DNA from 3 places in the Streptomyces lunalinharesii genome. Region 3 is predicted to be linked to each of the others. Evidence: riboswitches for the same ligand, from Rfam matches in the RefSeq annotation. Region 3 holds a riboswitch; each other region holds the start of a gene.

Region 1 (4,720 bases), on a different contig from region 3:
CGTACGAGGCGACGCGGGTAGGGCTGCCGGAGTCCCCGACGGCGGTGCTGTAGAGGACGAAGAGCGTGGCCCCGGCCGCGACCAGGGCGTTGGTGCGCAACCCCGCCATCCGGGCGCGCCATTGGCGCTCGACACCGATGAGCGCTCCGCAGGCCACGCCGGTGGCGAGTCGGACGAGGAAGTCGACGACGGTCAGGGTGTGCATGGGAGCACCTCCTCGGGAACGGGTGGGGTGGGGGACGGGTGCCGGCGGCGGGCCGGGCACCTCACTGGGCGAGCGCCACTTCGACGAGCTTGACGACGACCAGGACCATGGCGAGCAGCAGATACGTCCGCAGCGCGGTCAGGCCGATCTTGTGCCCGGTGGAGAGCACCGGCCGGGGCAGCCGCTCCAGGGGCGGCATCCGCCAGTCGTCGCGGCCGGTGCGGTCCACCGGACGGCCGCCGCGCGCCCAGCCCTTGCGGCGCCGCCGCAGCTCCGCGTACCCGAGCGCCAGCACCCCGGCCGCGCCGCAGCCCGCCATGAGGGTGAGGATGCTGCCCGCGTCGATGTCCGGGAAGAGGACCGCGGCGGTGAGGATCACCGAGAGGGTGACCAGGACGCCGACGACGGCGGCGGTGAAGGCGTTGGTGCGGGGGCCGTTGACCCACGGGCCGAGCACCGCCCGGTCGTTGCACAGGAGCAGCAGGAAGACGGAGGCGGACGGCAGCAGCACTCCGGCCAGGGTCTGCACGCCCTCGGTGAGCAGGCCCAGCGGCGCCCCGGGCAGCAGCACGATCGTGGCGGCCGCGGCGACCAGGCCCGCGTAGACGGCGTAGAAGCCCTTGGCGCCGCCGACGCCGCGGTGCAGGGAGTGCCGGATGCCGAAGACGTCGCCGATGGCGTACGCGGTGGACAGGGACACCGCGAAGGCGCCGATGATCGAGGCGTCCAGCAGGGCGATGGCGAACAGCACCCCGGCGAGCTTGCCGGCGTGGGCGGCCAGGCCGTGCGCGATGCCGGCGGTGTCGGTGAAGGCACCGGCGCCCGCGGTGCCGGCGAAGGCGGCGGCGGTGCATCCCATCAGGGCGGCGGCGCCGAGCACCACGATGGCGATGCCGATCCACAGGTCGGCCTTCTCGTAGCCCATGAAGCGCGGGGTGATCCGCTTGTCGATGACGTAGGACTGCTGGAAGAAGAGCTGCCAGGGCGCGACGGTGGTGCCGACGATGCCGATGATCAGCAGCAGCACCGCGGACGGCCCGCCGGGCCCGTCGGGCAGGTGCGGGACGACGAAGTCGTGGGCCATCTGCCCGGTGGACGGGTGCACCAGGAAGTACAGCGGGACGAGCAGCAGGGACGCCGCGCACAGGGCGATGGCGATCCGTTCGAACCTGCGGAACGACCCGGTGAAGGCGGACGCGATGATGACGGCCGCGGCCAGCAGGACCGCGCCGACCTTGGGCAGTCCCAGGTACCCGGCGGCGAGGGTGATGCCGATGAACTCCGTCACCAGCGTCAGCGCGTTGAGCAGGAACAGGTCGATGACCGAGAAGGCGCCCCAGAACTTCCCGAACCGCTCCAGGATGAGCCGCGCGTGCCCCACCCCGGTGACGGCGCCCAGTCGGAGCACCATCTCCTGGTTGACGTAGAGCACCGGGACGAGCAGCAGCAGGGTCCACAGCAGGTGGGTGCCGTAGTTCTGGCCGGCCTGGCCGTAGGTGGTGAAGGCGCCGGCGTCGTTGTCGCCGACCATCACGATCAGGCCGGGGCCGGCGATGGCGAGCAGGGTCTTGAGCTTGGCGGGCAGGCCCCGGCGCGGGGCGGTGTCGTCGTGCCGGATGGTGCCGAGCGCGCCGCGGATGTCACCGGTGTGCGCGTCGTCGAGCACGGCGGTGGACGGCGGGGCAGGGGCCGTGGTGCGGACGGTGGTCTCGGTCATGGCGAACTCCCAAGTCCCCCGGGCGGGGGAGGTGTTGGGGGCGCGAGGCAGGCATCTTCCCTGCGCGGGAGCGCAGCACGGCGACCCGTGTCGGCGCCTGGCCGTACGGGGGCGTGGTGCGGCGGACGGGCCGCGCAGGGAAGGTGGCTACCGCGTGCCGGAAGAATGCGAGGGCAAGCGGAGGTGGGGCCGATGATGGCCCGGACTACTGCAATCCATGTCTCTCGCCTCCTTCCGGCCGGGGCGCTCGGGACGCGCCGTCGTCGATCCGGCAAGGAGCGGCCGGTCACCGTCGACCGGCTCACCCCCACTCGTCAGAGCTTTGGCACGTCACGGCGTAGCCCCGGGCGGGGCAGCCACTTGGGGTCACCCCTTGGGCCGGGGAGACCTGTCCTGATCCGGAGCGTCTCTCGACGGGTGGGATCAGTGGCCTGTGTCCGTGACGACGCCTCACCGAACGAGGTGCGTGCTTCGTCAAACCTCTAGGAGTCTAGACCCTCTCGATGGATACTTGCGCAATTGTGCAACTTTTTGACCGACTCTTAACCCCGCGGCCACCGGCTGCCGCCGTCCCGGTCCGGCTGCTGGACACCGTCCGGTCGTCGGGTGAGCATGAGGCCCATGTCGGAGCGCGATCCCGGGCCCGGAGAAACGGGCGGAGCCGGTACCGAAGCCGAGCGGCTGGACCGCATCGAGGCGCTGCTGGCGCCCGCCGTGACGGGGCTGGAGGAGGCCGGGCGCCGGTTGCGGCCGGCCTGGCGGCGGGTGACCCGCGGCGAGCCCCGCTGGCCCTCGACGCTCGCGGTGCTGGTGGCCGTGGTGCTGCAGTGGTTGCTCCCGGAGCGGCTGACGATCCACCCGGATTGGCTGCTGCCGGGGCTGGAGACCGCGCTGCTGCTGGTGTTGGTGGCGGCCGACCCGTTCCGCATCGAGCGGGCCTCCCCGTTGTACCGGTGGACGGGGCTGGCGCTGATCGTGCTGATCAGCACGGCGAACGGCTGGTCGGCGGTGCGCCTGGCGGTCGGCCTGGTGCGCGGCATCGAGGGCGGGGACGCCGGCCAACTGCTCGTGACCGGCGGCGGCATCTGGCTCACCAACATCATCGCCTTCGCGCTCTGGTACTGGGAGTCGGACCGCGGGGGCCCGGTCGCCCGGGCCCGTGCCGTGCGCCGCTACCCGGACTTCCTCTTCCCGCAGATGGCGACGCCGCAGTTGGCCCCCGAGCACTGGGAGCCGCAGTTCGCCGACTACCTGTACCTGTCGTTCACCAACGCCACCGCCTTCAGTCCCACCGACGTGATGCCGCTGAGCCGCTGGGCGAAGCTGCTGATGCTGTTGCAGTCGGCGGTCTCGCTGCTGACCGTCGTCCTGGTGGTGGCCCGGGCCGTGAACATCCTCAAGTAGGCGGCGCCGGCGCCCCGTTGGTGACGTCCACGGGCGTTGCGGGGTGTGCCGGGCGCACGGTGAGGGTATGGCCGCGTCATGACACCGCGATGAGGCCGGCGTGAGAAGTCGATGAATATGTGCTCAGTTGCGCAATCATTTAGGCAAGGCTTGACCGGTTGACCCGTAACCGATCGGGATCACGCCTCTGACCTGGGGTTTTGTCGCCCCGGGGGAGTGGTGCCGAAAACAATCCCCGGCCGGAGTCAATTCTTTCCCACGCCGTGGTCAGGCGCCGTGGGCGCTTTCCCGGCGCTGCCTGCCCAAGCGCCCGGTAGCCGCTTTCACAGCACGTTCGAATTGCGGAACAGACCGCCCGGCAGGCGAACCCCCTGCCTGAGCAGCGGCATCTCTAGGGGCGAACGTCCGAGGGTCATCCACCCACCGGCACCGAACAGAGGCATATCGATGTCGTCGCCCCTTCTCGAATCGTCCTTCGAGCCGTCCGAGCCAGCGCCCCGCCGGGCCCTGTACCGCACCGCCGGCAACCCGGCCCCGCGGACCCTGCTCGACGTCCTCGATGCCACCGCCGCCGCACATCCCCAGGCGATCGCGCTGGACACGGGCTCCGAGGCACTCACCTACCGCGACCTGTGTACCGAGACCGAACGCCGCGCACGGCAGCTCAGGGACCGTGGCATCGGTCCCGGCGACCGGGTCGGAGTCCGTGTGCCCTCCGGGACCGCCGAGCTGTACCTGTCCATCCTCGCCGTCCTGCGCAGCGGAGCGGCCTACGTGCCGGTCGACGCCGACGACCCCGACGAGCGGGCCGCCACCGTCTTCCGCGAGGCCGCCGTCTGCGCCGTCCTCGGCCCCGACGGCCCGCTGCCCGGGCTGGCCCGGCCCGGCGGCGCCCCGCGCTGCGCGGGCCCCCAGGACGACGCCTGGATCATCTTCACTTCGGGTTCGACCGGCGCGCCCAAGGGCGTGGCGGTCAGCCACCGCTCCGCCGCCGCCTTCGTCGACGCCGAGGCCGACCTGTTCTGCCAGGACCGGCCGCTGGGCCCCGGCGACCGGGTGCTGGCCGGGCTGTCCGTCGCCTTCGACGCCTCCTGCGAGGAGATGTGGCTCGCCTGGCGGTACGGCGCCTGCCTGGTGCCCGCACCCCGCGCGCTGGTCCGGGCCGGCCACGAACTCGGCCCCTGGCTCGTCGAGCGCGGCATCACCGTCGTCTCCACCGTGCCCACCCTCGCCGCGCTCTGGCCGGACGAGGCGATGCGCCGGGTCCGCCTGCTGATCGTCGGCGGCGAATCCTGCCCGGCCGGGCTCGTCGACCGCTTCGCCGGGCCCGGCCGCGAGATGTGGAACACCTACGGCCCGACCGAGACCACCGTCGTCGCCTGCGCCGCCCGCCT
Region 2 (4,720 bases), on a different contig from region 3:
CTTCGACGACGCCCGCATCCGCATGGGCGACGCCCTCACCCGCCTCCTCAAGGCCGGATCCGCGGCCGGCACCGTCCGCGGCGACGTCACCGGCCCCACCCTGCTGCGGGCCCTGGGCGGTATCTGCGCCATGCGCGTGAGCGACGGGTGGCTCGACGAAGCCCGCCAGATCACCAACCTCCTCCTCGACGGCCTACGCCACGGCGCCCCTCACGCGACGTGAGCCGAAGGGCGCGCGGCGTGCTACTCCTGCCCGTCATCGTCCTCGTCCAGGTCCGGGGCGTCCGCAAGATCGTCCAGGTAGCCCTCGGCAACTGAAGCACTGGCCTCGGCACTTGGCCACTCCCCTACCGGGGTGGCGGCGGGACCTCCCCACCCACCGCCACCCCCACTCGGCACCGCAGGGCGAAGGAAGGCAACCATGCGCCTTGCCCCACGCCTCACCTAGCTCGCTGAATCGGCTCGCCGGCGCCACCATGTCACTGCCGAGCGATCGGCTCGGCCCGCGTCTGCGGGCGGCCGTCGTGGATCAACGGGCCATCAACGGCATCCGCATCAGGACCGGCGCCGACTCCTCCCGCCTCGCCAACGCCCGAGCACGGGACGACGGTCCGTCCCAGAGGCGGCTGGCGCACCGCCCTTCGGGAGCCGAGCACCGGACGCCCCCATCAGCCTTGGCCTCATGATCCGTCCCATAGGCCCAGACGCTTGAGACGGCGCTGTCGGAGCCGTTCCGAGACGGCCGTGAGACCGAAGACGACAGCCAGAAGCAGTCCGAACAGCACGGCGAAAAAGGGGTCGTCGGGTTCGTCCTCACGCGACAACATCAAGAAGGCGAGCGTGAAGGGCGCAGCCATGCACAGGCCGGCGCCTACCGGGTGTCGGGCCACCCATTTCTGAATCCGGGTCGGACGCCGTTGCCCACCCAGCGCCCGGTCCACAGCCCAGAACGCATTCACCAGAAAACGCCACCAGTCCGCCACAGCGCAAGGATATGTCGAACGAACGACCGCCCCGCGTTCCGCCGTGTTCTCGCCTCGGCCGTCTACGCGCGCCGGTGCCGGGCGGGCCACGGGGCGGCAGAGAGCAGGGCCGGCCGCAGCCTCCAACGTCGTTGTCGCGGTGGCGATTTCGGTGACCGTGAGCGGCACGGCGGTCGTGCGAGCCGGGAACAGGACGACATCGGACTCAGCGAGCGCAAGTACCAGGGCATCCTCTATCCGTGGTGACGGCGAGATTGCCAGGAACGTCGTGTCGGTGCCAGTGCAGGTCCCGCACGGACGGCATGCCGGAGAGCATGTCGAGGAGCCGGTCCAGCAGACTGGTGGCCGTGCCGTCCAGGGTGACCGTCAGGCGCAGGTGAGCGGTGAACGCATCGGACGGATCGACGCGCACGGCCTCGACACGAGCGCCGGGCCGGCCCATGGCCAGCACGCACAGCGCGCGCACCTTGTTCTCGGCGCCCCGGTCGCAGTGGACATGGAGGGTGACCAGCTCGCGTGACCGGGCGACTGGCGTCTCGGTGCCGGGGCGGTTGTTCTGCCTGATGGAGGAACGGAACAGGAATCGCATGACGGTGTCCCTTGGAGACTCTCGAGGGCGGCGAACGCCGACGAACGAGTCGTCGGCCGTCCCTTCTTCAACTGCGGAGCTTGGTCGTGGCCGACGGCTCGAAGGCGTAACCGACGTGCCGTACGGTGCGGATCAGCGCCCGGTGCCCGGGACCGAGCTTCCGGCGCAGCCGGGCGATGTGTACGTCGATCGTGCGCATGCCTCCCATGGCGGACTGCTGCCACACCAGCGCCATCAGCTCCTCGCGGGTGTAGACCCGGCATCGGTTGGCCACCAGATGAGCGAGGAGCTCGAACTCCATGCAGGTGAGATTCACTTGCCGTCCGCCGGCCGACACCCGACGGGTTCCGTGGTCGACGACGAGGCCGCGGATACGGTGGACCGGCGCCTGGGGAAGATCCGCGGCCTCCCGCGGCGTCGACAGCGGACGTGGAACGGAGTCGTGGCGTCGGCGCACGCCGGAGATCCGGGCCAGCAACGTGTGGCGGACAGGCCGGTGGTGGAGTTTCATGGCTGCCTCTCTCGGGTCGGGGGACTGTCAGCGAAGGTGACGGTGAAACCCCGTCACGTGCCGGGTGTGGGCGAGAGGTTCGATGGCGCGCGGAATGCTTGCCCTGCGGGCGCGCAGCCCGGCCGCCCGGGTCGGCGAGGCCGCACGGGTGACTTGCGAAGGGGATCCGCGAACGCGTAGGGAGAAGGGGTTATCGCGTACCGGAGGTCGAGAAGGACATACGGGTCAGCGACCTACTGTGGCTCGGACTACTACCACTGCTGTCGTCCATGTTTCTCGCCTCCTTCCGGTCGGGCGCGCGATTGGGCCGTTTCGACGCGGCAGAGAGCGGACCGGGCCCCATAGCCGGTTCACCCCTACTCGTCAGAGCTTTGGCACTGCACGGCGTAATCCCCGTGCCGGGGAAGCCACTTGGGGTCACCCCTTAGGTCGGGGAGACCTGTCCTGAACCTGGGCGTCTCTCGACGTCGTGGGGTCAGTGGCCTGTATCCGTACAGACGCCTCACCGAACGAGGTGCCTCCTTCAAACGTCCACAAGCATGCTCGCTACTTGCGCATCGGCGCAACTAGTTGACCAAGTCTTAACGACATACCGCCCATCAGCTCGCTACGCAGATGTGTGGGGCCATTGACGACTTGGCGCGGCAGGCCGTCGGCTCCGTCGACGGGACTTGACGACTCGCCTGGTCGCCCACAACTGGAGCTTGCGCCGGTCCCCGGGCAAGTACGTCGAGCAGTCAGGCGAACAGCGGCGGCGGGAGCGACCGGCACATCACTCGGTTGATGACTGTTCCAGCGCATCGTCACCCGAGAGCGTTTCGGCGACAGGTACGGGTTCCAGGCCGATCCTCTCGGCGATTCGGGTCAACAGAGCGTCCTGCGCGGCGAGATGGGCCTGCACGTGCGCCACCTCATGCAGGGTCGCACTCGCATCGTGGAAGGTCGCCGTGGCACGCCTGTCCGACGCGGCGGCCTGCACGTTCTGGCCGACCATGATCACGGAGAGCAGCACCAGTTGCAGGAACGTCTGCGCAACCCAGGAGACGATGGCGGACGCCCCGGCCTGGATCGCGTCCGGGAGGCTGATCAGATCGAACAGTGCAAACGCGTAGGCACACCACATGCTGCCGACCACTCGGGTGACCAGGATCGCGATCCTGGTGTTGAACCGGCTGACTGCATTGCCCGCGGGGAGTTGATCGGTGACTTTCACCGGCCCCTGAGCGCGCCGGGAGGCGATGTGCGGGTGAGGCAGGTGCTCGTAGATCGTCATGCTTTGGCTCCCGGTCAAGGGGCTTTGCCCCAGACGGTGTTCCGGTTCGGTGCGGTGGGGTCAGTGGCTGACGCCGGCATCAGGGGATGGCGGCCCCGGCACCGGCGCCTTGACACAGCCTCAGCAGGCACGCGGCCATCCGGCGAGAACGTCCGCGCTCCACCAGCACTGGGCCACTTACCCACAACTTCGTTTACGGGAGCGCCGATTGCGTAAGAACTGCGCAAGGATTCCACTGGCGTCTCTTTCGCGGTCGGTAGCGCGGCGGCACCGGTGAGCAGAGCCGCCGCGGGGGGAATCTGACGACGCGCGGAGCGACGGTGGGCCAGGCCAACGGTGCTCAGGTCGTCTGTGATGCGTACCAGGGACCGGGCTCCGCGGACCGGCGAGGAGAACGGGAAGGCTGCGGCGGGTGAAGGCGTCCAGGCCGGAGACGGCCTCGCCGCGGACCCGAATCCTGGACGGGAGCGGCACGGAACCGACGGTCGCCGCCCCGGAGGACGTCGGCAGCCACTCGGCATCCGCTTCGCCCACCATTTGCCGTGCACTGCTCGGCGCCGTGTGGTCGTCGATCACTGGTCGGCTGGCGACGCGCGATCTGTCTGGCGCAGGTCTGGGTCTCGTGCGCGACGGGCGTCTTAGAGGTCGCGCAGGTAGGGCGTGGGTCACGGTCGGCGGTTCGGGCGTTCGTTCCAGCGGTGGGTCACCCACGCCTGCCGTCTCAGGCTACGCACGGTGATAATCGTGTCGGCGAGATCGAAAAAGGCGTCGATGATGGTGGCTCGCCGCTCGTAGCAGCGGGCGAGCCGGTGGAAGGCGTTCTGCCAGGCGTGGGTGCGCTCCACGTGCCAACGCCGGCTGGCCTGGATTGGTGCATTCTTACCTTTGTGCGCGATGTGGCCGTGAAAACCGCGCTCTTCGAGCAGAGCGCGGGTCTTGACCGAATCGTAACCGGCGTCCAAGTGCACAGTGATGGCAACGGGCCAAGGTCGTCCAGGCGGTCCAGCGTGGGAGCAAGCAGCAGAGAGTCGTGGCGGTTAGCGCCGGCCAGGACACGGCCCAGAGGTATTCCGTACCCATCCGTCATACCTGAGCGTTTCAAGCCCTGCTTGCCGCGGTCTACCGGTGACCGGCCAGCGGCCTCGCCGCCTCCTGGAGCCTTGGTAATGGAGCCGTCTACGGCGATGTGATCGAGGGCGAGACCGACGATCCGGTCGTAGGAATCCAACGCGATCTGTTTGAGCCTGGCGAAGACGCCGAGTCGGATCCACTCGTCACGGCGGCTGCGGATAGTGGTGGCCGAGCAAGTCGTGTCGGCGATCGCTTCGTAAGAGCAGCCGAAACGCAAGAGTTGCAGGAGCTTG
Region 3 (4,720 bases):
GATGGTGAGGTCGATGCCGGTGAGGACCGGGAGTTCGCCGTCGGCGCCGGCGTAGGACTTGGTCAGGGCCTCGGCGGACAGCAGGACGTCGCCGTCGGCCGGGCGGGGCCGGTGTGGCTGCGGGGTGCTTGCGGTCCGGCGGGCGCGGAGGTTGCGGAGGGCACTGAGGACCATGGGGGCTCCAAAGCTGTCGGGCTGCGGGTCAGGCGGCGTAGCGGGTTTCGGCCAGGCGGTACAGGCGGCGCCAGAAGAGGCGGTTGAGACCGACGACGTACAGGCTCATGACGGCGACGCCGGCGATCAGGCGCGGGAAGTCGCCGTGGGCGGTGGCGTGGGAGATGTAGGCGCCCAGGCCGGTGGCGGTGAGGGTGGTGGCGCCGAACGGGACGATCTCGGAGACGATCGAGGCGTTCCAGGCGCCGCCCGAGGCGGTGATCCCGCCGGTGACGTACGAGGGGAAGATGCCCGGGAGGATCAGCCGCCGCCAGCGTTGCCAACCGGCGATGCCCAGGTCGTCCATGGCTTCGCGGAGGTCGGTGGGGATGGACATGGCACCGGCGATGGTGTTGAAGAGGATGTACCACTGGGCGCCCAGCGCCATCAGCAGGACGCCGCCGACGTCGAGGGACAGCCCGGTCCTGAGGAAGAACCAGACGGCGAGCGGGAAGAGGAAGTTGGCCGGGAAGCTCGCCAGGATCTGGACCAACGGCTGGGCGATGCGCGTCAGTTTTGGCGAGAAGCCGATCCGGACACCGATGGGCACCCAGACCAGGGTTGCCCCGACGACCACCACGACCACCCGGGCGAGGGTCGCCAGGCCCAAGAGCAGGGGCTCGGCGAAGACGCCGAGCCCGGTGCGGTCGCGCAGGTAGCCGAAGAGGTCGATCAGGCCCCAGAGGATCATGCCGCCGGCCACGACGGCGAAGGCGATGTCGCCGGTGTGCTGCCGGCGTCGGTCGGTGAACAGGGGTCGGTCGTCGGTACCGAGGATCCGGCCTGCTCGGGCCAGCCCCCGCCCCACCGGCCGCAACAGGCGTCCGGCCAGTTCGGGCCAGTGCGAGCGGCGCAGGAAGTCGAGGACGTAGGAGCGTTGGACCTCGCTCGCCTCGGACTGCTCGTTCTTGAACTTCTCCACCCAGGCCGTCAGTGGGCGCCAGAAGAGGAAGTTCACGCCGATGACCATGACGGCCATGGTGACGATCGCCCAGCCGATCTTGCCGAGGTCGCCGTCGGCGATGGCGGCACCGGCGTAGGAGCCGACGCCGGGCAGGGCGTAGTCGCGGTTGTTGACGCTGATGGCCTCGGAGGCGACGAGGAAGAACCAGCCGCCGCCGAAGCTCATCATGCCGTTCCACACCAGCCCGATCGCCCCCGCCGGCAGTTCCACCTTCCAAAAGCGCATCCAGCGGGTGAAGCGGAACGAGCGGGAGAGTTCGTCCAGTTCGCGCGGGAGGGAGGTGAGGGAGTGGTAGAAGCCGAAGGTCATGTTCCACGCCTGCGAGGTGAAGATCGCGAAGATGGAGGCGCACTCCAGGCCCAGCATCGAGCCCGGGAACAGGGCGATGAACCCGGTCACCGCGACGGTGAGGAACCCCAGTACCGGCACGGACTGGAGGATGTCCAGGGCCGGGATGAGGATCCGCTCCAGGCGGCGGCTGCGGGCGGCGGCGTAGGCGTAGACGAAGGTGAAGACCGTCGAGGCCGCGAGCGCGACGAACATCCGCAGCAGGCTGCGCGCGGCGTCGTAGGGCAGTTGGCCGGGGTCGGTGTCGACGTGGACGTTCTGGCCGGTGGCGAAGCGGACCGTGGTGCCCTGGCCCACCCGCAAGGTGGCGTACAGCAGGACCAGCACGGCGGCGGCGACCACCACGTCCACCCAGCCCATCCGGGACATCCGGCCGGCGACCCGGGAGGGCAGGGAGGCCCGCACGACCTCAGGGCGGGTGGGGAACGACGACATCACATCAACCTCCGACCACACTGTGGCCCCGATGCCGCCCGCACCGCGACCGTGGCGGACGGCCATGGCGTGGGGACGGGGCGGTTTTCCGGCCCGGCGTGGGAGTAATCAGACAGGGGGAGAGCGCCTGCCGCGGGGACGTGCCACGGCTCGTGCGGCGTGATCGAGGCGAACGGGCGAGGCGCTGCGGGCTCGGCCACGGCTGCCGGGTGGACGCCGGAGGGTGTGGCGGACGCGTCAGTGGCTGCCGGTGAGGCAGCGGGGACTGAGGGGGTCTTGACCCATGGCTGCCTCCGTTCCGTGATGCGGTTCCACGGCGTCCGCCGGAGGCCGCACCCGAAGTGCGGCGGGACGTGCGCCGCGAGCAGTCTGCCGCTTATTGCATCCATACGCAAATAAAAGCGGCGCTGGCGGCATGGCCGACGGAGGTCGACCGTCAGCTCTACTTGCGTCGATGTGCAAATAGGTGCAGACTCTGAGGCGTTTGAAGAGGGCACCTCGTTCGGTGAGGCGTCTGCAACGGACACAGGCCACTGACCCCACGACGTCGAGAGACGCCCAGGGTCAGGACAGGTCTCCCCGGCCCAAGGGGTGACCCCAAGTGGCTTCCCCGTACCGGGGATTACGCCGTGCAGTGCCAAAGCTCTGACGAGTTGGGGTGAACCGGCCCGGGAGGCCGGTCCGCTCCTTGCCGAGTCGTACGGCGCCCCCGCGCGCCCCGGCCGGGAGGAGGCGAAAGACATGGACCGCGGTCCTCATAGTCCGGGCCACAGTAGGCCCCACCTCCGCCTGCCCTCGCTCCGTCCCGGCATGCGGTAACCACCCTCCGCGCACTTCGCGCCCCTGCCCCGGCACCCGTGCGGCCTGCCGCCGCCGCGGGTCGTCGGCCTGCGTACCGAGGGCGACCGGTTGCTCCTGCATGCCCGAAAACCTCCCCCCTCGGGGGAACGGGAGGCCCTGCCATGACCGAAACCACGCTCACCACCCATCCGGCCGCTCCGGCACCGCGCGCCGCCGTCCTCGACGACGCCCACGTCGGCGACATCCGCGGCGCCCTGGGCACCATCAAGCAGGACGACACCGCTCCGCGCCACAGCCTGTCCGCGAAGCTCAAGACCCTGCTCGCGATCATCGGCCCCGGCCTGATCGTGATGGTCGGCGACAACGACGCCGGCGCCTTCGGCACCTACACCCAGGCCGGCCAGAACTACGGCACCCGCCTGTTGTGGACCCTGCTGCTGCTCGTGCCCGTCCTGTACGTCAACCAGGAGATGGTGCTCCGGCTGGGCGCCGTCACCGGAGTGGGGCACGCGCGGCTCATCCTGGAGCGGTTCGGGAAGTTCTGGGGCGCGTTCTCGGTCATCGACCTGTTCCTGCTCAACGCGCTGACCATCGTCACCGAGTTCATCGGCGTGACCCTCGCCGTTGGCTACCTCGGACTGCCGAAGACCGCCAGCGTGCTGGTCGCCGCGGCGGTGGTGATCGTCGCCGCGTCCACCGGGTCGTTCCGCCGCTTCGAACGCACCGCGGTCCTGCTGTGCCTGGGCTCGCTGCTGCTGATCCCGATCTACTTCATCGCCCACCCCGCCACCTCGCAGATGGCGCACGACTTCGTCGTCCCCGGTCTGCCGGCGCACTCCCAGCTCTCCGACGTCATGCTGCTGATCATCGCGATCGTCGGCACGACCGTGGCGCCCTGGCAGCTGTTCTTCCAGCAGTCCTACGTCATCGACAAGCGCATCACCCCGCGCTTCATGCGCTACGAGAAGGCCGACCTGTGGCTCGGCATCGTCATCGTGGTCCTCGGCGCCGCGGCGATGATGGGCTTCACCGCGGTTGCATTCGCCGGCACCGGCGGCTTCGGGAAGTTCGACGACGCGGCGGGCGTCGCACACGGCCTGGAGGCGTACGCGGGCAAGACCGCCGGCGTGCTCTTCGCCATCGCGCTGCTCGACGCCTCGATCATCGGCGCCTCGGCCGTGTCACTGTCCACCGCCTACGCGCTCGGCGACGTCCTGGGCCTCAAGCACTCCCTGCACCGCGGCATCAAGGGCGCCAAGGGCTTCTACGCCGTCTTCGCCGGCCTCATCCTCGCCGCCGCGATCATCGTGATCATCCCCGGCTCCCCGCTGGGCCTGCTGACCGAAGGCGTGCAGACCCTCGCCGGCGTCCTGCTGCCCTCCGCCTCGGTCTTCCTGCTCCTGCTGTGCAACGACCGCGCCGTACTGGGCCCGTGGGTCAACGGCAAGGCCACGAACGTCTTCACCTCCTTCGTGGTCGCCGTCCTCGTCACCCTCTCCGTCATCCTGACCGCCGCCGTCCTCTTCCCCGACCTCACCTCCGCCGCGATCCTCGACATCATGGCGATCTGCGGCGTCGCCGGCCTGCTCGCCCTCGGCTACGCGGAACTGCGCCGTCGACGCAAGGGCTGGAGCAGCAGCGGCCGGCCCGTCGACCGCACCGGCAAGGAAACCTGGCGGATGCCCCCGCTGGACCAACTGCCCGCCCCCGTCCTGTCCACCGGCCGCAAGGTCGGCCTGACCGCCCTGCGCACCTACCTGCTGGTCGCCATGGCCCTGGTGATCGTCCGCATCGTCCAACTCGCCATGGGGGCCTGACCCCACCCGAGCAGGTGGCGGCGGGTCCTCCCCACCCGCCGCCACCCACACCCCCGCACGAAGGAGGGAGAGCCCATGCGCCTGCTCCCGCGTCTCACCGGCACCCGACCCGCCACGCCACTGCGGCGCCGACGCGACACCG

Evidence for each region. A riboswitch is a leader RNA that binds a small molecule or an ion and turns the genes downstream of it on or off. The one in region 3 is predicted to bind magnesium.
Region 1: it holds a riboswitch for magnesium, as region 3 does, so the genes downstream of both, ABD385_RS01055 (NRAMP family divalent metal transporter) here and ABD385_RS24920 (NRAMP family divalent metal transporter) in region 3, are expected to answer to the same signal.
Region 2: it holds a riboswitch for magnesium, as region 3 does, so the genes downstream of both, ABD385_RS39790 (winged helix-turn-helix domain-containing protein) here and ABD385_RS24920 (NRAMP family divalent metal transporter) in region 3, are expected to answer to the same signal.

The regions. Positions count from the first base shown of each region.
Region 1 is NZ_BAAARK010000001.1:219,906-224,625, reverse strand. It holds gene ABD385_RS01060 (MgtC/SapB family protein) at 1-205, opposite strand, end outside; gene ABD385_RS01055 (NRAMP family divalent metal transporter) at 267-1,922, opposite strand; M-box (ykoK) riboswitch at 2,221-2,391, opposite strand; gene ABD385_RS01050 (hypothetical protein) at 2,544-3,326, shown strand; gene pls (epsilon-poly-L-lysine synthase Pls) at 3,774-4,720, shown strand, end outside.
Region 2 is NZ_BAAARK010000069.1:14,755-19,474, reverse strand. It holds gene ABD385_RS39805 (TetR/AcrR family transcriptional regulator) at 1-223, shown strand, start outside; gene ABD385_RS39800 (hypothetical protein) at 681-983, opposite strand; gene ABD385_RS39795 (hypothetical protein) at 1,189-1,572, opposite strand; gene ABD385_RS39790 (winged helix-turn-helix domain-containing protein) at 1,640-2,083, opposite strand; M-box (ykoK) riboswitch at 2,431-2,604, opposite strand; gene ABD385_RS39785 (hypothetical protein) at 2,856-3,356, opposite strand; partial or broken gene ABD385_RS39780 (IS5 family transposase) at 4,022-4,720, opposite strand, start outside.
Region 3 is NZ_BAAARK010000018.1:66,765-71,484, forward strand. It holds gene ABD385_RS24910 (ABC transporter ATP-binding protein) at 1-174, opposite strand, end outside; gene ABD385_RS24915 (ABC transporter permease) at 203-1,960, opposite strand; M-box (ykoK) riboswitch at 2,451-2,625, shown strand; gene ABD385_RS24920 (NRAMP family divalent metal transporter) at 2,923-4,578, shown strand; gene ABD385_RS24925 (hypothetical protein) at 4,654-4,720, shown strand, end outside.